Regions from separate parts of the Streptomyces sp. NPDC051907 genome, predicted to be linked through region 1. Evidence: riboswitches for the same ligand, from Rfam matches in the RefSeq annotation. Region 1 holds a riboswitch; the other holds the start of a gene.
What was found. Region 1 has a riboswitch for S-adenosylmethionine ahead of AB0M39_RS16670 (aminotransferase class V-fold PLP-dependent enzyme). Riboswitches for the same ligand answer to the same signal wherever they lie in the genome.
Positions count from the first base shown of each region.

Region 2: another riboswitch for S-adenosylmethionine. It lies ahead of thrC (threonine synthase); the one in region 1 lies ahead of AB0M39_RS16670 (aminotransferase class V-fold PLP-dependent enzyme).

Region 1 covers NZ_JBFAYB010000026.1:42,922-57,593, forward strand. The annotation lists gene AB0M39_RS16620 (GMC oxidoreductase) at 1-476, opposite strand, end outside; gene AB0M39_RS16625 (glycosyltransferase family 4 protein) at 652-1,794, opposite strand; gene AB0M39_RS16630 (glycosyltransferase 87 family protein) at 1,894-3,186, shown strand; gene AB0M39_RS16635 (hypothetical protein) at 3,516-4,772, opposite strand; gene AB0M39_RS16640 (NlpC/P60 family protein) at 4,847-5,875, opposite strand; gene AB0M39_RS16645 (NlpC/P60 family protein) at 6,048-7,073, opposite strand; gene AB0M39_RS16650 (NYN domain-containing protein) at 7,395-8,756, opposite strand; gene AB0M39_RS16655 (hypothetical protein) at 8,792-9,034, opposite strand; gene AB0M39_RS16660 (rhomboid family intramembrane serine protease) at 9,191-9,913, shown strand; gene AB0M39_RS16665 (Lrp/AsnC ligand binding domain-containing protein) at 9,910-10,191, shown strand; gene AB0M39_RS16670 (aminotransferase class V-fold PLP-dependent enzyme) at 10,299-11,738, opposite strand; SAM riboswitch class IV at 11,972-12,089, opposite strand; gene trpD (anthranilate phosphoribosyltransferase) at 12,182-13,246, opposite strand; gene AB0M39_RS16680 (cytochrome bc complex cytochrome b subunit) at 13,368-14,672, opposite strand, start outside.
Region 2 covers NZ_JBFAYB010000016.1:15,308-29,979, reverse strand. The annotation lists gene AB0M39_RS12330 (sugar isomerase) at 129-1,019, opposite strand; gene AB0M39_RS12325 (extracellular solute-binding protein) at 1,369-2,592, shown strand; gene AB0M39_RS12320 (DUF3263 domain-containing protein) at 2,821-3,069, shown strand; gene otsB (trehalose-phosphatase) at 3,079-3,927, shown strand; gene AB0M39_RS12310 (trehalose-6-phosphate synthase) at 4,014-5,423, opposite strand; gene AB0M39_RS12305 (DUF11 domain-containing protein) at 5,760-7,553, opposite strand; gene AB0M39_RS12300 (glucosyl-3-phosphoglycerate synthase) at 7,668-8,606, opposite strand; SAM riboswitch class I at 8,750-8,877, shown strand; gene thrC (threonine synthase) at 8,895-10,181, shown strand; gene AB0M39_RS12290 (MoaD/ThiS family protein) at 10,208-10,483, shown strand; gene AB0M39_RS12285 (cold-shock protein) at 11,204-11,407, shown strand; gene groL (chaperonin GroEL) at 11,802-13,424, shown strand; gene AB0M39_RS12275 (hypothetical protein) at 13,776-14,672, shown strand, end outside.

The DNA of each region.
Region 1 (14,672 bases):
GGTGTGACCGCCATCCCGCCGTTGACCAGCGAGCCGCCGCCGACGCCCCGTCCGACGAAGACGGACATCTCGGCGTAGCGGACGCGGTCCAGGACGCCGGGGTAGGGGCTGATGGCCCTGTTGACGACGTCCAGCCAGAGGAAGGTGGCCAGCGGGGCCTCGGTGCGGGTGCGGAACCACATGGAGCGCTTGTCGGGGGCGCTGGTGGAGCAGAAGACCTTTCCGTCCGGGCCCGGGGTGTTCCAGAGCCGGCCCATCTCCAGGACGAGGGTGCGCACGCCCGCCTCGCCGAGGCGCAGGGCGGCCACGGCGCCGCCGTAGCCCGAGCCGATCACGACGGCGGGGGCGTAGTCGGCGGACGCGGGCTCCTCGGCGGCTGTCGCCGAGGAGAGACCGATACGGGTGAAGCCGAGCGCGGCCGCGGTCTGCAGGGCTGCTACGCCCAGGATTTGACGGCGCGTCAGAAGTGGTGTCATGTCCGGAGCATGGGCGGAATTCGGTCTTCCGCCCAGACCCGCGAGGCCTAAAACTGACGACCCATCAAAAAAGAGTGTACGCAGATCAGCGAAGTGTCGCGCGGCGGGAAGTGTCCGAAGCCCTGCGCCCCGCCGGCGTCCGCCCCGGCGGGTATCGGTCAGCCCCGCCCCGGCGTCAGAGCAGCGCCCGGAGCCTGTCGGCCAGCAGGTCCCAGCGCCACTTCTCCTCGACCCACTCCCGCCCCCGCTCCCCCATGCGCCGCCGCAGCTCCGGGTCCTTCAGCAGCGCGACGATCCGCTCGGCCGACTCCTCGGCGGAGCCGCCGCGGACCACCCAGCCCGTCTCGCCGTCGAGCACGGCGTCGGGCGCGCCGCCCGAGTCGCCCGCGACGACCGGCAGGCCGGTCGCCGACGCCTCCAGGTACACGATGCCCAGGCCCTCGACGTCCAGGCCGCCCCTGCGGGTGCGGCAGGGCATGGCGAACACGTCGCCCGCTCCGAAGTGCGCCGGGAGCTCCGCCCAGGGGACGGGCCCGGTGAAGCGCACGGAGTCGGCGACGCCGGTCTCCCGGGCGAGCTTGCGCAGCTCCTTCTCGTACGGACCGCCGCCCACCACGAGCAGCACCGCGTCCGGAACGTGGGCCAGGATCGCCGGCATCGCCAGGATCAGCGTGTCCTGGCCCTTGCGCGGCACCAGGCGCGAGACGCACACCACGACCGGCCGGTCCGCGAGGCCGAGACGGGCGCGGACCGCGTCGCCGCCCGAGTCCGGGTGGAAGGTCTTCTCGTCGACGCCGGGCGGCAGCTGCACCATGCGGCCGGCCGCCTCGGGGGTCAGCGCCGCGGCGATGCGGGAGCGCGTGTACTCGCCCAGATAGGTGATCGTGTCCGTGCCCTCGCCGATCCGGCGCAGCAGCTGCCGGGAGGCGGGCAGCTGCGCCCATCCCGCCTCGTGGCCGTGCGTGGTGGCCACCAGCCGCCGCGCGCCCGCCTTGCGCAGGGCGGGCGCCATCAGACCGAGCGGGGCGGCGGCGCCGAACCACACGGACTCGCAGCCGTGCTCGCGCAGCAGCTGGGTCGCCCTGCGCGTGACGCGCGGGGTGGGCAGCAGCATCGTCGTACGGTCCCGTACGACGGTGAACGGCTGCTCCGCGTCGAAGGCGGCGGTCGCCTCGACGCCCTCACGGCTCCGCTTCCAGGTGGAGGCGTAGACGACGAGCTGCTCGGGGTCCAGACGCAGCGCCATGTTGTGCAGAAACGCCTGGATGCCGCCGGGCCGGGGCGGGAAGTCGTTGGTCACGATCAGGGTCTTGTGCATCGTGGCCGACAGTACCGAACGGCCCTGCCTCATCGCTCACCAGCAGCCTCGCCGGGCATCATGGGCACCCCCATTCACCCATGAAACGGACAGGTGCTCATGGCGGACGCAAGCGGCGCCACGGCCTCGGCCCCGGTCCCGGACCCCGCCCTGACCCCGGCCCCCAGCCTGCGGCGCCGCACCGCGCCGCTGCTGGCCGTCTGGGTCCTCACCCGGACCGCGCTGCTGCTCTGCGTCCTCAAGGTCGTCGTCGTCCCCGGCCCCGACGTCACCAGCGACGTCTCGGTGATCTACCAGGGGTGGCACGACGTGCTGAGGACGGGCGCCTTCCCGCTGGACGACGTCACCTGGCAGTACCCGCCCGCCGCCGCCCTCGCGATCCTCTCCCCCACCGCGCTGCCCTTCCTCGGCTACGCCGCCGCCTTCTACGTCCTGTGCGCCCTGTGCGACGCGCTCGTCCTCGGTCTGCTCGCCTACGCGGGCGCCCGGCCCGGCAGGACATGGCGCGGCGCGTGGGTGTGGACCGCGGGCGTCCCGCTGCTCGGCCCGACCGCGTACGCCCGCTACGACCTGATGGCCACTGCCGTCGCCGTCGCCGCACTGCTCGCCGGGGCCCGCCGGGCCCGCACGCTGGGCGCGCTGGCCGGCTTCGGCGCGCTGCTGAAGCTGTGGCCGCTGCTGGTGCTCACGGGCGTGCCGAACGGGCGGGCGGCCCGGCGCGCCTGGGCCGCCGCGGCCCTCACGGCAGGCGGCCTGGCCCTGGCGTTCCTCGCCGCGATGCCGGGCTCGCTGGCCTTCCTCGCCTTCCAGAGCGACCGGGGCACCGAGATCGAGTCCCTGGGCGCGCTGGCCTTCCACACGGCGCGGCACTTCGGGTGGCAGGGGACGACGGTGTTCGCCTACGGCTCGGTGGAGTTCGTCGGTCCCTACGTCCCGCTCGTCTCCGCGCTGGCCCTCGGGCTGAGCGCCGCCGCCCTGTGCTGGCTGGCGCTGTGGCGGCTGCGGGCGAGGACGTTCGGGCCGAGCACGCCGTGCGACGCGGCCTTCGCGGCGGTGCTGCTGTTCACGACCACGAGCCGGGTGATCAGCCCCCAGTACATGGTCTGGCTGGTCGGCACGGCGGCGGTCTGCATGGCCTTCCGGGCGAGCCCGATGACGCTTCCGGCCTGGCTGGTGCTGGGGGCCACCGGGGTCACGCTGCTGGAGTTCCCCGTCTGGTTCGACCATGTGGCGGCGAGCGACCCGCTCGGTCTGCTGCTGCTGGCCGTACGGAACGGGCTGCTGGTCGCCGCCACGCTGACGGCCTGCCGACGACTGTGGCGCCGGACGACAGCGCCCCCGGGCGACGGCCGGGCCCAACCGGCCCGCGACCGCCAGTCGCTCGCCTCGTGAGCCAGCGCCGAGCACGCACGCGGTCGGGCCTCGCGCCCGGAGTCGGTCAACCGCCCCGCCGCTGCCGCCCGGCCGTCGCTGGCCTCCTGAGCCGGCGCCGAGCGCCCCACGCCCGCTGACGGCCTGCCAACGGCTGTGGCGACGGACGGCGGCCGCCCCGGGCCACGACCGGACCCAGCCAGCCCACGACCGGCGGTCGCCGACCTCGTGAGCCGCGCCGAGCGCGCACGCCGTCGGGCCTCGCGTCCTGAGCCGGTCAACCGCCCCGCCGCTCCCGCCCGGCCCAGGGGGCAGTCAGCCGCTCCCCCACGTACCCCCGTCCAGGACCGTCAGCCGCCCCGCCGTTCCCCGCCCCCGGCAGGCAGCCGCTCCTCCACGTACGACCGCCACCGCACCGTGAAGTCCGCGGGCGTCGTCCCCAGGATCTCGACCATCGCCTTCTCCACCGCCCCCGCCCGGTGCCTGCCCGCGCCCACGGCCCGGTAGAACGTCCGCAGCCGGTCCTCGCCCCACGCCTCGGCGATCAGCTCGCAGGCCAGCCAGCCCCCCTCGTACGCCCGTGCCAGCCGGCCTGAGTCCCCGCCGAAGGAGAAGTCCCCGTCCGCCGGGAGCGCGGCGGGCGTCTCGCCCCGACGGACCGCGCGCAGCAGTTCGGGGGCGGCCTGCTTGGCGCTGTAGCCCGTGCCCCGGTAGGCGACCCAGTCCGCGAAGCCCTCCGAGAGCCACAGCGGGGTCGCCGCCGAGGTGTGCGCGCGGGTGGCCACGTGGGTGGTCTCGTGCGTCAGCACGACGCTCTGCCCGAAGCCGCCGAGGACTTGGTACGCCTCCGGGTTGACGATCACCCGGTCCGCGGGCGACGTCCCCGGCGCCCCCGTCTCCCCGGTGGTGACCGCCGCGATCCCCCGGTACCCGGCCGCCGGCGCCCCCAGCAGCGCGCCCATGGCCTGAAGCGAGGGCGGGACGAGGATGACCACGCGCCCGGCCCACTTCTCGCGCCAGGCCTCGGAGACCGCGGGCGCGGCGCGGTCGGCGGAGGCGGCGAGCGCCCGCAGCCGCTGACGGGTCTGGCCGACGCCGAGGACGAGGCTGTGACTGCCCCGTACGGCGTCGACGTCGCCCTGCTCCCACAGCAGCTGCGGCCCGCCGCGAGCGGCCCGGTCGGCGGTCAGCCGCCAGCCGTCCTCCCGCTCCTCGAGCTCTACGGAGCGCGCGGCGGCCGCCGGGGCGGTGTCGTAGCCGTCGATCCGGTAGCGCAGCTCGACCTCGGCGACGGCTCGGGCGCCCTGCCGCACGACCTTGCCCACCCGGTACTCCCAGGAGCTCAGCGGCACGTCCGCGAGGCTCTGGAGCTGCTTCAGCTGCGCCGCCCGCAGCCGCCCGGCCTCCGGTGCCAGCGCGGCGAGGAATCCGTCGCGGTCCCGGCTGAGCACGGCGGCCGCGCGGCTGTCCAGCAGCCGCTGGACCGCGCGCACGTCCGTCCCGGAGGTCTCGGAGGACGTGCAGCCGGAGGCGGACAGCAGCACGGCGAGGCCGAGCCCCGCCGTACTCCGTATCGCCTCACGCCGTGTGCGCCCCTGACCTGCCACGCTGCCGATCGTACGGAACGCGCCGCGCGAGGGCTTCAAGGGAGGGGGGCCGCACTCTGGGCCGCCGTCGCCGCTCAGACGCGGGTGACCGCGTTGACGGGCATCATGCCCACCGGGTCGTACCGCACCGAGGCGCCCGGATAGGGCGCGTGGACGACCTGCCCGTTGCCCATGTACATCCCGATGTGGCTGGCGTCGCCGCGGTAGGTCACCAGGTCGCCGGGGCGCGCCTGGGAGAGCGGGACCTGCCGGCCCGCGTTCCGCTGGGCCTGCGAGGTGCGGGGCAGGGCGACGCCCGCCTGGGCGTAGGACCACTGGGTCAGGCCCGAGCAGTCGAAGGCGGAGGGCCCGTTGGCGCCCCAGACGTACGGCTTGCCGACCGCGCTGCGGGCGGCCGCCGCGGCGGCCGCCGCACGCGCCGAGGAGGGCGCCTGGTCCGACAGCTCGGGCGCCTCGTCGCGTCCGGAGCGAGAGGCCCGTTCGAAGGCGTCGCGCTCCGAGTCCGGCAGAGCGTCCAGCAGCCGCCGGGCGGCGGCGAGCTTGCCCTCGACGGCGCGCTTGTGGAGGGCGACCGCGGCCCGGCTGAGCTCCAGCTCGGCGAGGTCGCGACGGGCTTCCGCGCGCTGCTGGCCGAGGCCGCGCTGGGCTCGCTGGAGCTCCTGGAGGGCGGAGGTCTGGAGCGCGGTCATCCGGTCCAGGGTCGCGGCCCGGTCGAGGTAGGTGTCCGGCCGCGCGGAGAGCAGCAGCGCCAGGGTCGGGTCGATGCCGCCGGAGCGGTACTGCGCGCCCGCCACCAGGCCGAGCGCGCCCCGCATCCGGTTGATGCGCTCCTGGCCCCGGGCCACGCTGTCCTGGGCCTGCGCGACCTGCTCGCGCAGGTGCTCCACCCGCTCGCCGGCCCTGTTGAAGCGCTCGGCGGCCCGCTCGGCCTCCTCGTACAGCCGGTCGACCTTGGTCCGGACCGCCTCTGCGGTCTCGCGCGGCTCGGCGACCGCGGGCGCGGCCCCGAGGGCCGCGGCGGCCGTGGCCGCCGCGGCGGACAGGACGGTGACCCGGGCGCTCTGAGTGAGGCCGGGGTGTGCGGGACGGCGATGGGACGCCACAGGCCGCGCTCCCTTCCGCTGTACGAGGGATGTTGCGCGGCAGACAGTAGCCGGGCGGACACGGAGCGCCAAAGACCGCGCCGGGCACGCAAAGTGACGCCCCGCCGGAGACCACAGGTCAACGGCGGGGCGCCAGGTCAGCTCTTGGTGCGGGAAATCGCCCGATTGGGCGTCAGATGCGCACGCCGAACTGGAAGGGCATGTTGTTGATGGACTCGTAGCGCACGTTCGTGCCGGTCCGCGGGGCGTGCAGCACCTGGCCGTTGCCGGCGTAGAAGCCGACGTGGTGCAGGTCGCCGTAGAAGATCACCAGGTCGCCCTGCTTGAGGTCGCCCTGCGAGTAGATGCGGGTGCCGGCGTTGGCCTGCGCCTGCGAGGTGCGCGGGATGGAGATGCCGGCCTGGGCGAACGCCCAGGAGGTCAGCCCGGAGCAGTCGAAGGAGTTCGGGCCGGACGCGCTGTAGACGTACGGCGAGCCGATCTTGCTCTGGGCTGCGGCGAACGCGGAGGACGCGCGCCCTGAGGCGGGCGTGGCCGGACCGAGGTCCGCGCGCGAGCTGGCGCGGTCGGCGCGGGTCTCGTCGGCCTTGAGCGCGGCGCGCTCCTGCGCGGTGAGCGAGTTCAGCAGCTTCTGGGCCTCGCCCAGCTTGCCCTGGACTTCCTGCTTCTTCTCCCCGAGCTGCTTGCGGGTCTCGGCCAGGTCGGCGAGCTTGCCCTGGGCCTCCTGGCGCTGCTGCGCGAGGGTGCGCTGCTTGGCCTGGATGTCGGCGAGCGCCTCGGTCTGCTTCGCGCCGAGCTGGTCGAGCGCGGACGCCTTGTCGAGGTAGGTGTCCGGGTCGGCGGAGAGGAAGAGCTGCACGGCGGGGTCGATGCCGCCGGAGCGGTACTGGGCGCTGGCCACCGAACCCAGGCTGTCGCGCAGGGTGTTGAGCTCGTCCTGGCCGCGGGCGACCTTGTCCTGGAGGGCGTCGATCTCCTTGTCGAGCTTCTCCTGCTGCTCCTTGGCCCCGTTGTACTTCTCGGTGGCCTTCTCCGCCTCTTCGTAGAGCTTGTCGACCTTGGCCTTGACCTCGCTCTTGCTCGGCTTCGGCTCGGCCTGCGCGGTCTGGGCGGTCAGGGCCACGGCCGCGGCGGCGGTCGCGGTGAGCACGGTCACGCGGGTGCGGCTCGGCTGCTTGGGACGACGGTGGGACGCCACGAAGGCGAGCTCCTTCTTCCTCGAGCCGCCTACCGGGCTGTGGGGGGTTCAATCCCCGGCGTCCGCACGTCGCACCCCGGGGAGAAAAGGAGCGAACTGGACGAACTCGGCGGTTCCTTCGCCGTCGTCCCGGATGGACGATCAACCGCGCGAAGGTTCGAGGCCCGACCCTAGTGACCTCCCTGTGATCAGTTCAAATCCTCACGACAAAATTATGGGCTGCGGAGTGTTTTCTTTACTCGCATCACACACGCTGTAATGAGCACTTGACGCAACGTCTGTCACGAGGAGTATCAATTCGGGCATTCGGCCCGGTAGTTACTAGGCGCGCGAAAGCCGCTTCAGCAACAAGACGGACGCGACCGGCCTGGCGCCGGCCTTCGCCACCCCGTCGGCGACCTCGCGGTCGGTGGAGACGACCACCACGGGCCGGCCGGGCGGCTCCGCGCGCACCAGCTGACGGATCAGCTCGTCCGCGGTCACGCCCGCCTTGGAGAACAGCACCCGCACCCCGCGCGGCGGCGCGAGCAGCACCGGAGCGGCCAGCTCCGCCCCGTCGAAGACACAGGTGACCTCGGCCCCGGTCTGGGCCGCGAGCATCGACAGACCGCCGAGCAGGCGCAGCCGCTGCTTCTCCAACGGCATCGTGGGATACCCGGTCTTGGTGACGTTGTAGCCGTCGACGACCAGATGCACCTGCGGCAGCGCGAGCAGCTGGTCGAGCAGGGCAGGGTCGGTCTCGGAGAGGGCGCGGGCGGCGATGTCCTTGGGCGACATACGGCCCGGCTCGACCGCGTCGACGGTGTCCGCGGGGTGGATCCCGGCGGGCGGCAGGGCGAGCTCGCGACGGAGCCCCTGGGCGGCGTCCAGGACGGTGTCCAGGAGCAGTCGCAGCCGCATGTCCTCGATCGAGCGGCCCTCCCGGGCGGCCCTCCTGCCGGCCTCCACGGACGCTTCCGCTTCGCTGAGCCGCGCCTTGAGCCTGCGGCTCTCGCTCTCGGCCGCGGACACCTGGGCGGCCGCCTCCGACCTTGAGCTCTCCAGGTCGGCGTCCCGGCGGCGGAGCGCCGCCTCGCCGCGCTTCACATCGCTCAGGGCGCTGCGCAGCTTGCGGCGAAGCGATTCCGCTTCCTTGCGCGCGGCGTCCAGCTCGGTGCGCAGCCGCTCGGTCTCGGCCCGGGTGTGCGCCTGGGCCTCGGCCAGCTCCTCGCGCAGCCGCTCCAGCTCGCGCCGGCCCGCCTCGTCGGCGCGCTCGGCGTCCGCCCGCTGGGCCTCCTCGCCCGCGGCGGCGACGAGCTTCACCCATCCGGCGGGCCGCAGCACATAGGCGGCCGCGGCCACGTCGATCGGATCGGCGGCGGCGGGCGGCGACCCGGACTCCAGGGCCCCGGACAGCTCGGGCTGGGCCTTGCTGAGCCGCTCGCCGATGCGCTGGCGGAAGACGGGGTCGCTCTCCAGCGCGGCGGCCATCGCGTTGCCCGCGAACTTGGCCCGCCGGCTGGGGGTGAAACGGGCGTACTGGCGCAGCTGCGCCGGGAGTTCGCCGACGGTCAGCCCGCCGAACGCGTCCGAGACCAGCGCGACGACCCTGCGCCGTACGCCTTCGGGCAGCGGGCGGTCGAGCGCCTCCGCGGCGTCGCCGGCCGCATCGGCCGGCTCCGCGCCGCTTTCAGGCTGCTCCACAATCCGTCACCCCATTACCCGTTCGGGCGGCTCCGTCAGGAGCCCGCGCCCGGCCTGTCCACCAGCTCGATCTGATCCACAGCGTTGCACCAACGACAGCGCACTGACTCGATGGTCTCACTGACCACCTCGCGCTCCTCGATCGTGGGCTCGCCGGCCAGGTCCAGATGGACGTATTCGACGACCTTGGACGAGCGGGTGACGTCGAAACGAGTGAGGTTGCCGCACAGGGTGCAGCGCCAGCGGGTCTCGGCGGTCGGCGAGGGTACCGTCGTCATCGTGCCGTCCTCTTTCGTCATACGAGTGCGAGTGCGGTTGCCGCGGTGCGCCGTCGAACTGCGGGTGTACTGCCCGTAACCCTACGGCCTCGCGGGTACCCCGTGGCGCGGCGAGGCACTCTGTACCGTTCGGTCCCGCTGCGCCATGCTCTGTCCATGATCGGTTGGTGGCGGGCGGTACGGGGCGCGGCGACGGGACCCGCCGTGACATACGCGGCGATCGCGGTCTGCTGCGCGGTCTTCCTGGTCAGTCCGGTCTCCGGCCTCAATCCGTCGTACGGCGTCGGCGACGGGCTGCTCTCCGCGCAGAGCGCGTACTTCGAGCGCTGGGGCGTGATCCCCGCCGACCTGACGAGCGGCGCCCCGAACGCGCTGGCCACCCCGCTCACCGCCCTCTTCGTCCACGGCAACTGGCTCCACCTGCTGGGCAACATGCTCTTTCTGTATGTGTTCGGGGCGATGGCCGAGGAGCGGATGGGGCAGCTGGAGTTCGGCCTGTTCTATGCGGGCTGCGGCTACCTCGCGCTGCTCGCCTACGCGGCGGCCAACGCCGGCTCCGAGCAGACCCTGGTGGGCGCCTCGGGGGCGATCTCGGGGGTGCTCGGCGCCTTTCTGTACCTCTTCCCGAAGGCAAGGGTGACCAGTCTCTTTCCGTTCCTCTTCTTCCTGCCGCTGCGGTTTCCGGCGTGGGCGGTGCTGATCTTCTGGTTCGTCCTGCAGTGGCTGGCGGCCCGGGGCGCCGGGAGCGGTCCCGGGGTGGCGTATCTGGCGCACCTGGTGGGGTTCGGGGTGGGATTCCTCTACGCCTGGGGACGGTTCCGGCAGGGGACTAGAGTGAAGGCCCAAGCAGCGGCCACCGAGGGAGAAAGCCAACCGTGATCACCGCGATCGTGCTCATCAAGACCAGCGTGGACCGCATCCCCGAGATCGCGGAGTCGATCGCGGCGCTGGACAGCGTCAGCGAGGTCTTCTCGGTCACCGGCACCTACGACCTGATCGCCATGGTCCGCGTGGCCAGGCACGACGATCTGGCGGACGTCATCCCGGGCAGCATCAGCAAGATCCCCGGCGTGGAGGCGACGGACACGCACGTCGCGTTCCGTACGTACTCCCAGCACGATCTGGAGGCGGCGTTCGCGATCGGCCTGGACGCCTAGCCGCCGCCCTCGGCGCCCGCAGCAGCCGACAGCCGACAGAGCCCGCGCCGGTGGCGCGGGCTCTGTCGGCTGTGCTCGGCTCGAATCGGCTCGCCTCGGGTCCTGTGTCAGACCGCCGGGACGCAGCGGCCGTCCTGCGTGTGGTACGTCCACCGGGCGCCGTCGCGGACCAGCTCGGCCACCGCCCCCACGAAGCGCTCCACGTGCTCGTCCGGCGTGCCCGCGCCGAAGCTGACCCGGATGGCGTTCAGGGACCGCTCGCCCGGCTCGGCCTCCGGCGCGCCGCACTCGCCCGGGTCCTGGGGGGCGCTGCCGAGGAGGGTGCGGACCAGGGGGTGGGCGCAGAACAGGCCGTCGCGCACCCCGATGCCGTACTCCGCGGAGAGCGCGGCGGCGAAGTGCGAGCTGTTCCAGCCCTCGACCACGAAGGAGATGACGCCCACGCGCGGCGCGTCGTCCCCGAACAGGGAGAGGACCTTCACCTCGGGGACCTCCGCGAGACCCGCGCGGACCTTCGCGACCAGCTCCTGCTCGCGGGCGACCAGCGCCTCGAAGCCCGCCTCCGTCAGCGCCTTGCACGCCGAGGCGATGGAGTAGGCGCCGATGACGTTCGGCGAGCCCGCCTCGTGGCGCGCGGCCGTGGTGTGCCACTCGACGTCCACGCCTCCGTCCACGCGGCGTGCCACCGTGCGCGAGGCGCCGCCGCCCGCGAGGTACGGCTCCGCCTCCCGCAGCCAGTCCGCGCGCCCGGCCAGGACGCCGGAGCCGAAGGGGGCGTACAGCTTGTGCCCGGAGAAGGCGACCCAGTCGACGTCCAGCTCGGCGATGTCGACGGGGTGGTGCGGCGCGAGCTGCGCCGCGTCCAGGACGATCCGGGCGCCGTGGGCGTGCGCGGCCGCCGCCAGCTCCTTGACCGGCCACAGCTCGCCGGTGACGTTGGAGGCGCCCGTGACGCAGACGAGGGCGGGGCCGTAGGGGTCGCGGTCCGCCAGCGCCCGCTCCAGGGTCTGGACGGCCTGCTGGGGTGTGCGCGGGGCGTTCAGGCAGGTGACGCGGGCGTCCCTCCAGGGCAGCAGCGAGGCGTGGTGCTCGGTCTCGAAGACGAACACCTCGCAGCCGGCCGGGACCGCGGCGGCCAGCAGGTTCAGCGAGTCCGTCGTCGACCGGGTGAAGACGACCTGGTCGCCGGGGCGGCAGCCGAGGAAGTCCGCGACGGTCTGGCGGCTGTTCTCGAAGAGGTCGGTGGAGAGCTGCGAGAGGTATCCGGCGCCGCGGTGCACGCTGCCGTAGTACGGGGCGTAGGCGGCCACGTCGTCCCACACCCGCTGGAGGGCCGGCGCGCTCGCCGCGTAGTCGAGGGCCGCGTAGGCGACTTCGCCGCCGGTGACCAGCGGGACGGTGACGTCCCTGCCGAGCACGGGCAGCGGGGCGCCGCAGCAGGGTTCGGCGGCGGACTCGGCCGATCCAGCGGACGCAGCGGGCGCTGCGGACTCTGCGGGCGCGGCGGGCGCGTGGGCTTCGACGGCGGTGTTCGGGCGTGCGGACATGGCGGCATCTCCCTGCAAGACAAGGCGTGGGGTCCCCCTCGAAGAGGTCGGAGGGGGTCTTCGAACAAGCCCGTACTGGCGGCTCAACAGCCGTGCTGGGTACGGGAACTGCCCCTCAGGCGCGGCAAGAGGGCCGCACGGAGGGGGTGTTGAAGGAGGGGCGCAGACGCCCTATCGCATTCGCTTGCTCACGAGACTGCTCCCTTGAGGACCAGGACCCCAGGGCTTGCAGGGGTCCGCGCTTGCCGTAGACCTCGCTGCCTACGGCCTGGTCTTCACCCGGGGCACCCCGCCACGGACGGAGGGTTGCCGGACAGCAAGCCGGGGCCTGAAACGCTGTCACTCATGACCTTGAAAGCATCCTGCCATAGGTCGCGCCGAGCGCAAGGGCGCAGTCCGGATTCTGGACTGCGCCCTTGGTCACACTCAGCGAGCACGCACTCTCACGCGTTGCTCGCGGCGACCCACCTCTCCAGGGCCGCCTTCGCCGCCCCGGAGTCGATCGACTTCGCCGCTCGGGCCACGCCCGCCGCCAGCTGCTCGTTGAGCGTCCCGTCCGTCGGCTCGAGCGCGACCAGCGCCGCGGCCGCGTTGAGCAGCACCGCGTCCCGCACCGGTCCCGTCTCGCCGGCCAGCAGCCGCCGCGCCACGTCCGCGTTGTACGACGCGTCCGCGCCCCGCAGGGACTCGACGGGCACCAGGTCGATGCCGATGTCGCGCGGGTCGAAGGCCTCCTCGCGCACGGACCCGTCCCGTACGACCCACACCCGGGAGGTGGCGGTCGTCGTCAGCTCGTCCAGGCCGTCGTCGCCGCGGAAGACCAGGGAGGAGTTGCCGCGCGCGGCGAGCACGCCGGCCACGATGGGCGCCATCCGCAGATCGGCGACGCCCACGGCCTGCGAGCGCACCTTGGCCGGGTTGGTGAGCGGTCCGAGGATGTTGAAGGTGGTCTGCGCGCCGAGCTCCTTGCGCGCCTTCGCGGCGTACCGCAGGGCGGGGTGGAACTTCACGGCGAAGCAGAAGGTGATGCCCGCTTCCCTCGCGACCTCGACGACCCGCCGCGGCGTCAGCTCCAGATTGACGCCGAGCTTCTCCAGGACGTCCGAGGAGCCGCTCGCGGACGAGGAGGCGCGGTTGCCGTGCTTGACGACCTTGGCTCCGGCGCCGGCGACCACGATCGCCGACATCGTGGAGATGTTGACGGTCTTGGCGAGGTCGCCGCCGGTCCCGACGATGTCCACGGTCGCGCCCGGCACCTCGATGGTGTTGGCGTGCGCGTACATGGCCTGCACCAGGCCGGAGACCTCTTCGACGGTCTCGCCCTTGGCCCGCAGCGCCACCGCGAACCCGGCGATCTGGGCGTCGGTGGCCTCGCCGCTCATGATCCGGTCCATCGCCCAGGCGGTGTCGTCCACGCTCAGGTTCTCGCCGCGCAGCAGGGGGTTCAGCACGCCCGGCCAGGAACGAGCCGCCACGCTGTCGCCGCCGACCGGGGTCACAACGTTCATGGTCCGCTCCTGGGTCCACAGCCGATAGGGATGGGTCCACCCTATCCAGCCCCGAGAGCAGCAAAGAGCCCCGTCCAGCGAATGGACGGGGCTCCTGCTGTGGCGACCTGTCGGTCAGGGATCAGTGGTGGCCGTGGCCGCTGGTGATCTCCTTGTACTCCTCGCTCGTCGGCTTGGGGATCTGGCTTCCCTCGCCGTAGTAGGACTTGCTGAGCTTGGCGCGCAGCTTCTCCTTGAGCTTCGGCTTGCGCTCCACGCCGTTCTCGTCGACCGTCGGGCCGAGCTCGACCGGCTCGTACTGCTCGTGCGCGGTCAGCGTGTAGCGGGCCTCGGGCTTCAGCGGCTCGTGGACCTCGACGAACTCACCGTGCGGCAGCCGCTTGATGATGCCCGTCTCGCGGCCGTGCAGCACCTTGTCCTTGTCGCGACGCTGCAGACCCAGGCAGATCCGCTTGGTGATCACGAAGGCGAGGACCGGGCCCACGAAGTAGGAGATCCGGACGAACCAGGTGATCGCGTTGATCGACAGATGGAAGTGCGTGGCGAAGATGTCGTTTCCACCGCCGAGCAGCATGATCACGTACCCGGTGATCCAGGCGACGCCCAGAGCGGTCCTGGTCGGCGCGTTGCGCGGCCGGTCCAGGATGTGGTGCTCGCGCTTGTCGCCGGTGATCCACGACTCGATGAACGGGTAGACCGCGATCGCCATCAGGACCAGGCCGAAGAGCACCAGCGGGATGAAGACGCCCAGCACGAGCGTGTGGCCCGCGAAGTTGATCTCCCAGCCGGGCATCACTCGGATCAGACCCTCGGCGAAGCCCATGTACCAGTCTGGCTGGGCGCCGGTGGACACCTGGTCCGGCCGGTAGGGGCCGAGCGCCCACACCGGGTTGATCGTGAACGACGCCGCGATGATCGCGATGACGCCGAAGACCAGGAAGAAGAAGCCTCCGGCCTTGGCCATGTAGACCGGCAGCAGCGGCATGCCCACGACGTTGTTGTTCGTCCGGCCGGGGCCGGGGAACTGGGTGTGCTTGTGGTAGAAGACCAGGATCAGGTGGGCCACCACGAGGCCGAGCATGATGCCCGGCAGCAGCAGGATGTGGATCGAGTAGAACCTGGCCACCATGTCGTGGCCGGGGAACTCGCCGCCGAACAGGAAGAACGAGATGTACGTTCCGACGACCGGGGTCGCCAGGATCGCGCCCTGGGTGAAGCGGACGCCGGTGCCGGACAGCAGGTCGTCGGGGAGCGAGTAGCCGGTGAAACCGGTGAACATGCCGAGGACGAACAGCAGGAAGCCGAACATCCAGTTGATCTCGCGCGGCTTGCGGAACGCACCCGTGAAGAACACGCGCATCATGTGCACGAACATGCCGGCGAGGAAGACCAGCGCCGCCCAGTGGTGGATCTGCCGGATCAGCAG
Region 2 (14,672 bases), on a different contig from region 1:
CGCCAAACAGGACCGCCGGTCCGGGGCCCGGAGGCTCAGGCCCCGCACCGAACAAGACCGGCCGCCCCGCGCACCCCCGCACGCCCAAGCCCCCGCACCCACGGTGAACCCGCGCCACAAGCCCCCCGCTATCCCAAGATCACGCTGCGCGTCAGGTTCCTCGGTCTGTCCGGGTCGTAGCCCTTCGCCTCCGCCAGGGTGACCGCCAGGCGTTGCGCGCGGATCAGGTCTGCCAGGGGGTCCACGTGGTTCGCCTCGAGCGTGCCGCCGACGCGGGAGACGTCGGCCGCCAGGCCCTCCGGGACCGGGCCGAAGATCCAGGTCACCCGGCCGGGGGCGGTGATCGCGATCGGGCCGTGGCGGTACTCCAACGCGGGGTACGACTCCGTCCACGCCCCCGCCGCCTCGCGCATCTTCAGCCCCGCCTCCAGGGCCAGGCCGTACGCCCAGCCCCGGCCCAGGAACGTCCACTGCTCCGCCGCGAGGACCGCCTCCGGCAGCGGCTCCGTCAGTGCCAGCTCCGCGTCGACCGCCGCCTCGGCGATCGTCTTCACGCCTGGTACGGCTCCCAGTCCCGCCCGCAGGAACGCCAGCGCCGTCGTCGCGAACCGCGTCTGGACCACCGACTCCTCGTCCGCCCAGTCCAGCACCGCTACCGCGTCCGCCGCCGCCATGACCGGGGTGCGCGGGTCGGCCGTCAGGGCGAGCGTGGGGACCTCGCCGCGCAGCCCCGCCAGGAGCTCCAGCACCTCCGTCGTCGTGCCGGAGCGCGTGATGGCGACCACGCGGTCGTACGCACGCCCCGCGGGGAACTCCGAGGCCGCGAACGCGTCCGTCTCGCCCTGCCCCGCCGCCTCCCTCAGCGCCGCGTAGGCCATCGCCATGAACCACGACGTACCGCACCCGGTGACGGCGACCCGCTCGCCCGGCTGCGGCAGCCCCTCGAAGGACGCCGCGGCCTCGGCCGCTCGGCGCCAGCAGGCCGGCTGGGTGGCTATCTCTGCTGAGGTACGGGACATGCGAGGCGTTCTCCTACCAGGTAACAGGTGCGGGCGAGTCGGCGACGGGAGTTGCGCCGTGCGGGGACAGGACCGTGCCTACCCGCCCCATACGGTCGGGTAACGTACGGCCCTCCCCCTGGACCCGCCCTGGACCGCCCCTGGACCCGCGTTGCGGAAGTGATACCAGAGTGGTGTAGACCTTGGTGTAGACCTCATGCCTCCGGATGAGAGAAAATCGCAGCTCATCTCGGTTTGGCGTCTCGGGGGACCCACGAGGACGATCAGAAAAGCAATCAACGGCAGAGGGTGGGGAAGAGCCTTGCAGCGGCGCTTCTTTGGTCTGACCGCGGCAGTCGCCGCGCTCGGTATGACGGCAGTGCTCACGAGCTGTGGCAGCTCCAGCGGTTCCGGCGACGTCACCCTCAAGCTGATCGCCGCCGACTACGACGTCGCCGGCGACGAGAGCACCAAGAAGTACTGGGCCGACCTGGTCAAGGAGTTCGAGGCGCAGAACCCCGACATCGACGTCGAGGTCCAGATCGAGTCCTGGAGCGACGTCGACCGCAAGGTCGCCGAGGCGGTCAAGAGCGGCGACGCCCCCGACATCGCCCAGATCGGCGCGTACGCCGACTACGCGGCGCAGGACAAGCTCTACACCGCCGACCAGCTGCTCTCCATCCCGGTGCAGTCCAACTTCCTCGGCCCGCTCGTCGACGCCGGCGAGCAGCAGCGCATGCAGTACGGACTGCCGTTCGTCGCCTCCACCCGGCTGCTCTTCTACAACAAGGAGCTCTTCGCCGAGGCCGGCGTCACCGAGGACCCCAAGACCTGGGACGACCTCCAGTCCGCCGCCGCGAAGATCAAGGCGAGCACCGACGCGAAGTTCCCCTTCGCGCTGCCGCTCGGGCCCGAGGAGGCCCAGGCCGAGACCATGATGTGGCTGCTCAGCGGCGGCGACGGCTACACGGACGCGGTCGACAAGTACTCCATCGACTCGCCCGAGAACGTCGCCACCTTCGACTGGCTGAAGGACAACCTGGTCGACAAGGGCCTCACCGGCCCCATCGCCCCCGCCGAGCTCAACCGCAAGGACGCCTTCGACGCGTTCACCCGCGGCGAGGTCGGCATGCTCAACGGCCACCCGTCGCTGATGCAGGCCGCCGAGAAGGCCGGCGTGGACGTCGGCATGGTGGCGCTGCCCGGCCGCGACGGCAAGGCCAAGGCGGCGATGGGCGTCGCCGACTGGATCATGGGCTTCAAGCAGAACGGCCACCGCGAGGAGATAGGCACGTTCCTGGACTTCGTCTTCAGCGACGAGAACGTCCTGGAGTTCGCCGGCCACAACGACCTGCTGCCGGTCACCGTCTCCGCCTCCGAGGCGATGGAGGGCGACGCCAAGCACGCGGATCTGAGGAAGTTCCTCCAGGAGCTGGACACCTCCGTGCTGCCGCCGGTCGGCAAGACCTCGTGGGCCGCGGTCAGCGAGAGCATCAAGCAGAACATCGGCAAGGCGGTGGGGAAGGGCGGCAGCCCGTCCGCGACGCTCGGCAAGATCTCCCGGGACGCGACGGTGGCGGAGAGCGCGGAGTAGCGGGCGGGCGCGTCGGGGAGCGGCCCGGTCGCCGATCAGCCCCGGTCGTCGAGCAGCCGAGGTCGTCGAGCAGAGCAGCCAAGGCCGCTGACCAGCCCCGGTCGTCGAGCAGCCAAGGCCGCCGAGCCCGGTGGTCGACCAGCCCCAGCCGCCCGGGCGCATCGGGCAGCGTCCCCCGTCGCGGTGCTCCCTCGGCCGAATGCGGGATGCGTCCCGGCGGAGGCCGATATGTTGGATCGTATGACCGAGACGCCGGCGCTCTCCGAGCGCGACCGCGCCGTACTGGCCATGGAGCACCGCTCCTGGCCCGGCCCCGGCGCAAAGGAACGCGCCATCAGGGAGCAGCTCGGCATCTCCCCGGTCCGCTACTACCAGCTCCTCAACGCCCTCCTGGACGACGAGCGCGCCCTCGCCCACGACCCCGTCACCGTCAACCGGCTGCGCCGAGTCAGAGACGCGCGGAGAGCCCGCCGATAGGGTCGGGGCATGGGCAGCTCCCCGTACGCGCACCCCTTGCCGACGCCGTCCACCCCCGCAGGCCGTGAGGGCCTGGCCGCGCTCCTCGCGCGGCACGACAAGGCCGTCGTCGCACTCGACTTCGACGGCACCCTCGCCGAGATCGTCCCCGACCCCGAACAGGCCCGCGCCCACCCCGGCGCCGTCCCCGCCCTCGCCGCGCTCGCGCCGAAGGTCGCCTCCGTCGCCGTCGTCACCGGCCGCCCGGCCGGCGTGGCCGTGCGGTACGGCGGCTTCGCGGGCGTGCCGGGCCTCGACCACCTCGTCGTCCTGGGCCACTACGGCGCCGAGCGCTGGGACGCGGTCAGCGGCACCGTCCGCACCCCCGCCGCGCACCCCGGCGTCGCCGCCGCCCGCGCCGAGCTCCCCGGGTTCCTCGACCGGATCGGCGCCTGGCGCGGCACCTGGATCGAGGAGAAGGGCCAGGCCGTCGCGGTCCACACGCGCCGCGCGTCCGACCCGCAGGCCGCCTTCGAGGCCCTGCGCGGGCCGCTGGCCGAGCTGGCCGCCCGCAACGGCCTGATCCTGGAGCCGGGCCGCATGGTCCTCGAGCTGCGCCCGCCGGGCATGGACAAGGGCGTGGCGCTTCAGGAGTACGTACGCGAGGTGGACGCCCAGGCGGTTCTGTACGCGGGGGACGACCTGGGCGACCTGCCCGCCTTCTCCGCCGTCGAGAAGCTCCGCTCGGACGGCGTGCCGGGGCTGCTGGTGTGCAGCGGCAGCGCGGAGGTGCAGGAGGTCGCGGCCCGCGCGGATCTGCTGGTGCCGGGGCCGGCGGCGGTCGTGGAGTTCCTGGCGGCGCTCGCCAGGGAGCTCTGAGCGGTCCGCTTCTGAGCGGTCTACCTCTGGCGATCCACCTCTGAGCGGTCCGCCTCTGGGCAGGCGCGGGGGGCTGACCCGCCGCGTCAGCCGCCTTCCCGCAGCGCCCGCAGCTGGTCCAGGAACCACTGCTGCGGCGGCAGCGCGGTCGCCGCGACCGCGAGCCGCTTGCTGCGCTCCGACCGCTCGCCGTCCGGCATCGTCAGTGCCTCGTGGAGCGCCTGCGCCGTGCCGGTCACGTCGTACGGATTGATCGCCAGCGCGTCCTCGCCCAGCTCCTCGTACGCCCCCGCCTCCCGCGACAGCACCAGCGCGCAGCCGCGCTCCGAGATCACCGGGATCTCCTTCGCGACCAGGTTCATGCCGTCCCGGATGGGGTTGACGAGGGCCGCGTCCGCCAGCCGGTACGCGGCGAGCGAGCGGGCGAAGTCGTCCTTGACGTGCAGGACGACCGGGGTCCAGCCCGCCGTCCCGTACGTCGCGTTGATCTCCTCGGCCAGTCGCTGGACCTCGGCGGTGTACGCGCGGTAGACCGCCAGGTCCTGCCGGGACGGGTAGGCGAACGCGATGTGCACCACCCGCTCGCGCCACTCGGGCCGGGACTCGAGCAGATGGCGGTAGGCGAGCAGCCCGCGCACGATGTTCTTCGACAGCTCGGTGCGGTCCACCCGGACGATCGTCTTCCGGCCCGGGCCGATCTGCTCCCGGAGCGCCTCGAGCCGCTCGTCCACGTCCGGCCGGTGCGCGCGCTCGCGCAGGAAGTCCGCGTCCGCGCCGAGGCCGTGCACCCCGATCCGGGTGCCGGAGAGGGAGTCGGCGCCCAGCAGCTCCGTACAGCACGCGGTGAACGCGTCCGCCCACCTGCGGGTCAGGAAGCAGGTGCGGTCCGCGCCGAGCAGTCCGCGCAGCAGCTGCTCGGCGATGTCGTCGGGCAGCATCCGGAAGTAGTCGACGGGGGCCCAGGGCGTGTGCGAGAAGTGGCCGATCCGCAGGTCGGGCCGGAGCTCGCGGAGCATGCCGGGGGCGAGCGCGAGGTGGTAGTCCTGGATCAGCACGGCGGCGCCGTCGGCGGCCTGGTCGGCCAGGGCCTGGGCGAAGGCGCGGTTGTACGTCTCGTACGCCGCCCACTGCCGCCGGAACTCCTCGTCGAAGACGGGTTCCAGCGGGGTCTGGTACAGCATGTGGTGGACGAACCACAGGACCGAGTTCGCGATGCCGTTGTACGCGTCGGAGTGGACGGACTCCTCGATGTCGAGCATCCGCACGCCGGGCTCGCCGACGCCGCGCCGCACGGCCTCCCGGTCGCCGTCGCCGAGCGCGGCGCACACCCACAGCGCGTCGGCCTCGGCCCCGATGGCCGAGAGCCCGGACACCAGCCCTCCGCCGCCGCGACGGGCGTCGAGGCCGCCGTCGTCGCGCAGGCTGTACGAGACGGGCCCTCGATTCGACGCGACGAGGACCTGGGCGGCGGGGGGCGGGGGCGGCGCGGAGACCATGTGGCGAACCTAGCCAGTCGCGTAAATGTTCAAACGTGAGTACGTCACGCAAGGCGCCGATTCCAGCGTTTTCAGCCTGTCACGGTGACGTGCCCTGTGCGGGCTGCCCGCGGGGCTCCGCCCCGGACCCCGCGCCTCAAACGCCGGGAAACTCAGCCCGTCCGGCGATTGAGGACACGGCCGAAGGCCGTACGGGGGCGTAGCCCCCTGGGGCAACGGTGACGTGCCCTGTGCGGGCGGCCCGCGGGGCGCTGCCCCGGACCCCGCGCCTCAATCTCCCCCAGACTTCGTCCGGGGGGACCCCCACGGGGCTGAATGCGCGCCTCAGGCCGCGCCCTATTGGCGGCGACCTCGCGACGCCGCCACCGCCACCACCCCCGCTGCCGTCAGGCTGAGGGCCACTCCGCCCAGGAGCCAGAGGCGTTCCGCCTTGGTGCCGGTGTGGGCGAGCGTGGGGGCGTCGGTCGGGGTCGGGGGCGCCGGCGCCGGGCGGAGTTGGATCGTTCGGGTCGGCGACGGCGACGGCGACGGCGAGGGCGACGGGGCGAGCAGCGGCGTCGCGCCGCACCGGGGATCCCCGCTGTCCTGGCCGCAGTTCGAGCGGGGGGAGTCGACCGCGACGCTGTTGCCGAGCCGGCCGTCCCCGGTGACCGGGTCGTCGACCGTGACCGTGTAGGTGAGGGTCGCCGACCGGCCCGCCGGGATGTCGCCGACGAAACGGATCCTCGGCACCTCGTACGAGACCGTGCCGACCGTCGCCCGCGCGTCCAGGTTGTAGACCGCGTCGTCGAGGTTGTCGGTCAGGTCGTCGCCGAACCGGGCGTTGGGGTAGTCCCGCCCGCTCACGTTCTCCGCGGTGATCGTGTACGTCACGGTATCGCCGGGCGCGACCGTCGTCGCCGACGCCGTCTTGGTGACCTCCAGGTCGGCGACCGGGACCGACAGCGCGAGCGCGGTGGAGAGGTAGGAGTCGTCCTCGGTGGCGAGGGAGAGCGTGGTGGAGGTCTCGCCGGGCGGGATCGTCGCAGCCGGGAGCGCGAAGGCCCTGGCGTCGACGCCGAGGTTGTCGACGTACTGGGGGTCGACCGCGCCGTCGCTCGCGCCGGCGAAGAAGTTCGCGGCGCCGTCGGCCCGGTCGTCGGCGATCTCGCGCCCGTGGACGCGGAAGCGGTCGCCGGGAGCGTTCCAGTCGCCTTCCAGCGCCGTCACGCTCGCCCGGACCGCGCTGTCGCCCGTCCGGCGGAAGCCGTCCACGGCCACGGTGGTCGCGGGGGCGCCGGGGCGCTGGAGGGCGTGGCCGCCGTACACGTACACGCGGCGCCGCTCGGGGGCGTACGTCTCGTCGGGGCCGTCGTACCCGTAGACGACGGTGAGCGACCAGCCCGCGACGCAGCCCCGGCCGTTCGCGGCCCAGAGGTCGCCGACCGCGACGGGGATCGCCGCGCCCGAGCCGGTGAGGCCGTCGAAGGCGGCGGTGACGTCGGCCTCGCCGGTGTAGTAGTGCGCCCCGCTGGTCGTCGCCGGGTCCCTGACCAGGTTCTTCGGGGAGACCTTGACCGGCACGCCGCCGGCCACGCCGATCGCGGGCACGGCGTCGAGGGGCCTGCCCGGGGAGGGGACGGCGTCCGCGCCGGCGCCGCCAGCACCTCCCGTACCGCCAACCCCGCCCGTACCGCCCCCGCCGTTGTCGCAGCGCATGCGCTCGGTCCCGTCGGCCGCGCGGTGCGCGCCGGCGTTGCCGCCCCAGAAGAGCCGGGCGTAGACGATCTCCGCGCCCGGCGGGACGGTGACCTTGCCGGTGCTCGAACCGAAGCCCTCGGTCATCCCCGCGGTGTCGGTCCGCCGCATGTCGAAGGCGTCGTTGTCGTCGCCGCCGAGCCCGTCGGCGGCCAGGGCGCACCGGGCCGCCTCGTCGGCCGGGCTGTCCGGGCAGACCATGACCGTGTTCCCGATCGTGGCGAAGTCGCCGTAGAGCGCGGCCTCGAAACGCTTCTCGAAACGCTCGTCGAGGCGCGTCTCGAGGCGCGTCTCGAGACGCTCCTCAAGACGTTTCTCGAAGGGAGCCGAAGCCTCGGCGGCGGCCTCGTGCGGGACGGCCGCCGCGGTGAGCGCGGCCGTCGCTGTGGTCACGACCGCCAGAGCCCCGAGGATCCGGGACAGCCCGGCAATGCGGCGCGGAGCGCCCATACGGTGTCTCAAGCCCATACATGGGAAATGTAGACAAAATGATTGGTTATGTACGGGTTATGCCGCGCGACGCGCCGCGTACTCACCGATCTCGCGCATCGGCGGCCGCTCCTCCGTGTCCACCGCATGCGTACGCGGTACGAAACCGTCCTCGCCCCGCTCGAACTGCGTCAGCGCCGGACGCACCAAGTGCCCGCGCGACAGTCTCAGTTGAGCCGTGCGGTAGATCGCGGCGGCCATCCGGCCGAGCGCCTGCCCGTCCTGGTGGCGGTGTTTGCGCGAGCCGACGTCCACCTGCGCCAGCCCGTCCAGGCCCACGGTGTGCAGCGCGTCGACGAGCAGGCCGAGCTCCACTCCGTACCCCACCGGGAAGGGCAGCCGCTCCAGCAGCGAGCGCCGCGCCGCGTACTCGCCGCCCAGCGGCTGGACGAACCCCGCCAGCTGCGGCCAGTGCAGATTGAGCAGCGGCCGCGCCACCAGCTCGGTCACCCGCCCGCCCTCGCCCGCCACGGCGCCGAGCGGCCGGTCGTACATCGCCTTGACGAACTGCACATCGGGGTCGGTCAGCAGCGGGCCCACGATTCCGGAGACGAAGTCCGCGGAGAAGTCCCGCAGGTCCGCGTCGACGAAGCACACGACATCGCCGCTGGTGGCCAGCAGCGACCGCCACAGCACCTCGCCCTTGCCGGGGACGGCCGGCAGCCGGGGCAGGATCGCGTCCCGGTGCACGACCCGCGCGCCCGCCGCCGCGGCCACCTCGGCCGTGCGGTCGCCGGACCCGGAGTCCACCACGACCAGCTCGTCCACGAGCGGGACCTTCTCCATCAGCTCGCGGCGGATCACCGTGACGATGTCCCCGACGGTCGACTCCTCGTCGAGGGCGGGCAGGACGACGCTGACGGTCGTACCGCGCTTGGCGGCCATCAGCCGGTCGAGCGGGCGGTCGGCCGCCGACCAGGAACGCCTGGTCAGCCAGCGCTCCACCTCTTCCAGCACGTGCCCGTCTCCCTCTGCTCGCGGACCGAGTGATCCATCTCGCGGTTCGGACGACTATCTCAACAGTCGCGGCCTTCGGTTACAGTCTTGAACAACGCCGACGGCCGTCGCATGCCGGGGTCGTCGCGCTGACAATCGAATACCGCTCATCCAGAGGGGCAGAGGGAACGGCCCGTTGAAGCCCCGGCAACCCTCCCGCCGACCGCGAGGTCACGGTGGGGAAGGTGCCAATTCCGTCTTATGGCGAAATGCGCCATGAGGAAGATGAGGAGAAAGGGCCTCGCCAACATGGCTGTGCAGACCGTCTCAACCGCCACCACCCCCGTGAACCTGGGTCCCGCCGCCGCACTGTCGTGCCGCGAATGCGGAGAGCGGTTCGACCTCGGCCCCATCTTCGCCTGCGCCCTGTGTTTCGGGCCGCTCGAAGTCGCGTACGACCTGCCGAGCGGCGACCCCGAAGCGCTGCGCAAGCGCATCGAAGCCGGACCCGACAACATCTGGCGCTACGCCCCCCTGCTGCCCGTCCCCGCCGACGTGGCCGAGAAGCCGAACATCAACCCCGGCTTCACCAAGCTCGTCAAGGCCGACAACCTCGCCCGCGAGCTGGGCGTCACCGGCGGGCTGTACGTCAAGGACGACTCCGGCAACCCGACGCACTCCTTCAAGGACCGTGTCGTCGCCATCGCCGTCGAGGCCGCCCGCGCCTTCGGCTTCACCACGCTGTCCTGCTCCTCCACCGGCAACCTGGCCGGAGCGGTCGGCGCCGCCGCCGCCCGGGCCGGCTTCCGCTCCTGCGTCTTCATCCCGCACGACCTGGAGCAGGGCAAGGTCGTCATGGCCGCGGTGTACGGCGGCGAGCTGGTCGGCATCGAGGGCAACTACGACGACGTCAACCGCTTCTGCTCCGAGCTCATCGGCGACCCGCTCGGCGAGGGCTGGGGCTTCGTCAACGTCAACCTCCGCCCCTACTACGGCGAGGGCTCCAAGACGCTGGCGTACGAGATCTGCGAGCAGCTCGGCTGGCGGCTGCCCGACCAGATCGTGGTCCCGATCGCCTCCGGCTCGCAGCTCACGAAGATCGACAAGGGTCTGCAGGAGCTGATCAAGCTGGGCCTGGTCGAGGACAAGCCGTACAAGATCTTCGGCGCGCAGGCCGAGGGCTGCTCGCCGGTGTCCACCGCCTTCAAGGCCGGCCACGACGTCGTGCGCCCCCAGAAGCCGAACACCATCGCCAAGTCGCTGGCGATCGGCAACCCGGCCGACGGCCCATACGTCCTGGACATCGCCCGCCGCACCGGCGGCGCGGTCGAGGACGTCGACGACGAGCAGGTCGTCGACGCCATCAAGCTGCTCGCCCGCACGGAGGGCATCTTCGCGGAGACCGCGGGCGGCGTGACCGTGGGCGTGACCAAGAAGCTGATCGAGGCGGGCGTGCTGGACCCGACGCTCACCACGGTCGTCCTCAACACCGGCGACGGTCTCAAGACGCTGGACGCGGTGGCGCCGACGACCGGCCCGACCGCGACGATCCGCCCGAGCCTGGACGCGTTCCGCGACGCCGGCCTCGCCCGCTGACTACCTACGGAAGGCAGAACACCACCATGAGCGTCAACGTCCGCATCCCCACCATCCTCCGTACGTACACGGGCGGCCAGTCCGAGGTCGCGGCCGAGGGCGGCACGCTCGCCGAGGTCATCGCCGACCTGGAGAAGAACCACACGGGCATCGCCGCGCGCGTCCTGGACGACCAGGGCAAGCTGCGCCGCTTCGTCAACGTGTACGTCAACGACGACGACGTCCGCTTCGAGCAGGGCCTCGAGACGGCGACGCCGGACGGCGCGGGAATCTCGATCATCCCGGCCGTCGCCGGAGGCTGACCGTCCGGCACAGGGCTTGAGGGCGACCGTCCGGCACTGTGCCGGCTGCTGAACCGTCCGGCCGCGTGCGGAGGCTGGCCCTCCGGTGCCGGGTCGGCCGCCCCGGCCGTCGAGCACCGTGCCGGAGGCTGACCTTCCGGCACAGTGCCGGAGGTTGACCGTCGAGCATCGCGCCGGAGGCTGACTCTTCAGCAGCGTGCCGGCTTCTGAACCGTCAGCCACCGTGCCGGAGGCTGACCCTCCGGCACCGGACCGGTTGCTCTGGCCGTCGAGCGGGCCCCCGGCTGCTGACCGTTCGCCAGGTACTCAGCGTTACCAGAATTGCCCCCTCCGCAAGAGAAGCGGAGGGGGCAATTCTGCATGGTTGAACGCGGTAGAGTTGGGAAGTCCCCTCCGCTGCTTGTGCCGCACGCATATGAGAATGCGTCCGCCGCGCGACAAGAAGCAGCCAAAGTGTGCGGTCGAAATGCCTCTTATGCGCCATTTGCCGGGCCCGACTTGCCCCGGAATTTCTTGAATTCAGGTCAATTCTCCCTTCGGCCGCGCCCAGAATTCTCGTCCGATTGACCTGTTGCAGAGGGCAGTTGGGCAGATACATTCAGCCGCGGTCGACGCGTTCCGACGCACACCCCTCCTGCCAGATGGGTTGCATGGGGTGAGGTCTGACCCGGGTCCGCGAAGTGCGGTCCTGTGCAAGGGCCAGTAATAGGGGAGTTAGGCATGGCTCAGGGCACCGTCAAGTGGTTCAACGCGGAGAAGGGGTACGGCTTCATCGCGGTCGACGGTGGTGCGGATGTTTTCGTCCACTACAGCGCGATCCAGATGGACGGTTACCGCACCCTGGAGGAGGGTCAGCGGGTCGAGTTCGAGATCTCGCAGGGCCAGAAGGGGCCGCAGGCGGACATGGTCAAGCTCGCCGTCTGATCTCGGCGCGACAGACCACCGACGCACTCACGCACGAGGGGCTCGCATTCCATCTGGGATGCGGGCCCCTCGCGCGTCCGCAGACAGTCCGCTCCTCCCGGGCGCCCCGAGGGCCCGCGGTCGCCGCCGCCCCCGATGGTCCGGGCCCGCCGCCGCGCGGGGCGCTCGGCGAACGCCCGTCCCACGCTGGGGCTTCGTCGAAGCCGCTTGCACTCTCCATGGGCGAGTGCTAATCATTGGCGTTAGCACTCTGAAGGTGAGAGTGACAACGAGGACCGTTCAGGTGAGGTCCGCAGGCCGGGTGGGGCAAGGAACCACACGGCGTGCAGGCCGTCCGTCGCGGGCGCCAGTGCGGTCCGGAGAAATCCACCCCAGTCCGGGAGGACCACTTCACATGGCCAAGATCATCGCGTTCGACGAGGAGGCACGGCGCGGTCTCGAGCGCGGGATGAACCAGCTCGCCGACGCCGTCAAGGTCACCCTTGGCCCCAAGGGCCGGAACGTCGTCCTCGAGAAGAAGTGGGGCGCCCCCACGATCACCAACGATGGTGTTTCCATCGCCAAGGAGATCGAGCTCGAGGACCCGTACGAGAAGATCGGCGCCGAGCTGGTCAAGGAAGTCGCCAAGAAGACGGACGACGTCGCCGGCGACGGTACGACCACCGCCACCGTCCTCGCCCAGGCGCTCGTCCGCGAGGGCCTGCGCAACGTGGCCGCCGGCGCCAACCCGATGGCCCTCAAGCGCGGCATCGAGAAGGCCGTCGAGGCCGTCTCCGGCGCCCTGCTCGAGCAGGCCAAGGACGTGGAGACCAAGGAGCAGATCGCTTCGACCGCCTCCATCTCCGCCGCCGACACCCAGATCGGCGAGCTCATCGCCGAGGCCATGGACAAGGTCGGCAAGGAAGGCGTCATCACCGTCGAGGAGTCCCAGACCTTCGGTCTGGAGCTTGAGCTCACCGAGGGCATGCGCTTCGACAAGGGCTACATCTCGGCGTACTTCGCCACCGACATGGAGCGTATGGAGGCGTCGCTCGACGACCCGTACATCCTGATCGTCAACTCCAAGATCTCCTCGGTCAAGGACCTGCTCCCGCTGCTGGAGAAGGTCATGCAGTCGGGCAAGCCGCTGCTGATCATCGCCGAGGACGTCGAGGGCGAGGCCCTGTCGACCCTGGTCGTCAACAAGATCCGCGGCACCTTCAAGTCCGTCGCGGTCAAGGCCCCGGGCTTCGGCGACCGCCGCAAGGCCATGCTGAACGACATCGCCATCCTCACGGGCGGCACGGTCATCTCCGAGGAGGTCGGCCTCAAGCTCGAGAACGCCGGCCTGGACCTGCTGGGCCGCGCCCGCAAGGTCGTCATCACCAAGGACGAGACCACCATCGTCGACGGCTCCGGCGAGAGCGACCAGGTTGCCGGTCGCGTCAACCAGATCCGCGCCGAGATCGAGAACTCCGACTCGGACTACGACCGCGAGAAGCTCCAGGAGCGCCTCGCGAAGCTGGCCGGCGGCGTGGCCGTCATCAAGGCCGGCGCCGCGACCGAGGTCGAGCTCAAGGAGCGCAAGCACCGCATCGAGGACGCCGTTCGCAACGCGAAGGCGGCCGTCGAAGAGGGCATCGTCGCCGGTGGCGGCGTGGCCCTGCTGCAGGCCTCCTCGGTCTTCGAGAAGCTCGAGCTCACCGGCGACGAGGCGACCGGCGCCAACGCCGTGAAGCTCGCGCTGGAGGCCCCGCTCAAGCAGATCGCCGTCAACGGCGGCCTCGAGGGCGGCGTCGTGGTCGAGAAGGTGCGCAACCTGGCCGTCGGCCACGGTCTGAACGCCGCGACCGGTGAATACGTCGACATGATCGCCGAGGGCATCATCGACCCCGCGAAGGTGACCCGCTCTGCCCTGCAGAACGCGGCCTCCATCGCGGCGCTGTTCCTGACCACCGAGGCCGTCATCGCCGACAAGCCGGAGAAGGCGTCCGCCGCCGCTCCGGGCGGCATGCCGGGCGGTGACATGGACTTCTGATCGACCTCTGGTTGATCGACCGTCCTGACGGAGGGCGGCGCCCCACTCCCAGTGGGCGCCGCCCTTCGGCGTTTCCGCCTCCGGCGCGCGGCCCGACCTGGAGCCCGGTGCATGCGGCGACCGCGACCTAAGCCGGTCGACACAAGCCGGTCGACGCAAGCCGCTCTGCATGAGCCGATCGGCATAAGCCGGTCGGCTCAACTGCTCACCTGACTGGATCACTTCTCGCACCTGCCCGCGCGCGGGCGGACGCCTCGGGCGATGGGATGTGCGCGTGCGGGCCCACCCGGCCCCGCGCCCGTCCCACGCACACCCTCGGCAGCCCGAGCGGGCGCCGAGGGGAAGGAAGCCATGAACGTGAACAGCCAGAGCCCGGCCGGCACCGCGGTGCTGCCTCGGGCCCGCTCCCGCCGACTGCTTGCCTCCGTCGCCGTGGTGGCCGCTCTGACCGGCCAGATCCTCGCGCTGTCTCCCGCCGCGCAGGCGGACGGGCACGACAGGCCGAGGAAGCCGGCGCGGGAGCGGCCGCAGACGCAGGAGCGCCCGCCCGTGCAGCAGCAGCCCGTCCAGGCGCGGCCGCCGGCGCAGGAGCAGCAGCCGGTGCAGGAGCAGCAGCCCGCCCAGGCGCGCCCGCCCGCGCAGGAACAGCAGCCTGCCCAGGCACTCCCGCCTGCCCAAGAGCAGCAGCCGGCGCAAGGGCAGCAGCCGGTGCAGCAGCCCGCCCAGGCGCGGCCGCCCGCGCAGGAGCAGCAGCCCGTGTCCGATACGGCGCCCGCGCCTGAGACGGCGCCCGCGTCCACCCGGCCCCCGACGACGCCTGCGGCGCCGCCGACTGCGGCCCAGGCGCCCCACGGGCTGCGGCAGTTCACCACGGACGGGACCTTCGTCCCGCCGGCGGGCGTCACCTCGGTCTTCGTCCAGGTCTGGGGCGCCGGCGGCGGCGGTGGGGGCGGCGGTGGCGGCGGCAGCAGCCCGAACAACGGCAACGGTGGCACCGGCGGCGGCGGTGGCGCCGGGGGCTTCGTATGGTGCGCCCTCGAGGTCACGCCCCTGCAGAGCTACGTGGTGGACATCGGGCTCGGCGGCCCCAACGGCGCGGGCGGCCCTGCCGGCTCGGCAGGCTCTGCCGGGACCGCCGGGACTCCCGGCACCGCCGGCACCGCGACGACCCTGGCCGCGCCGAACGGCGGCCTGCTGGCCACCGCCACCGGCGGAACCGGGGGCGGCGGCGGAGGCGGCGGGGGCGCC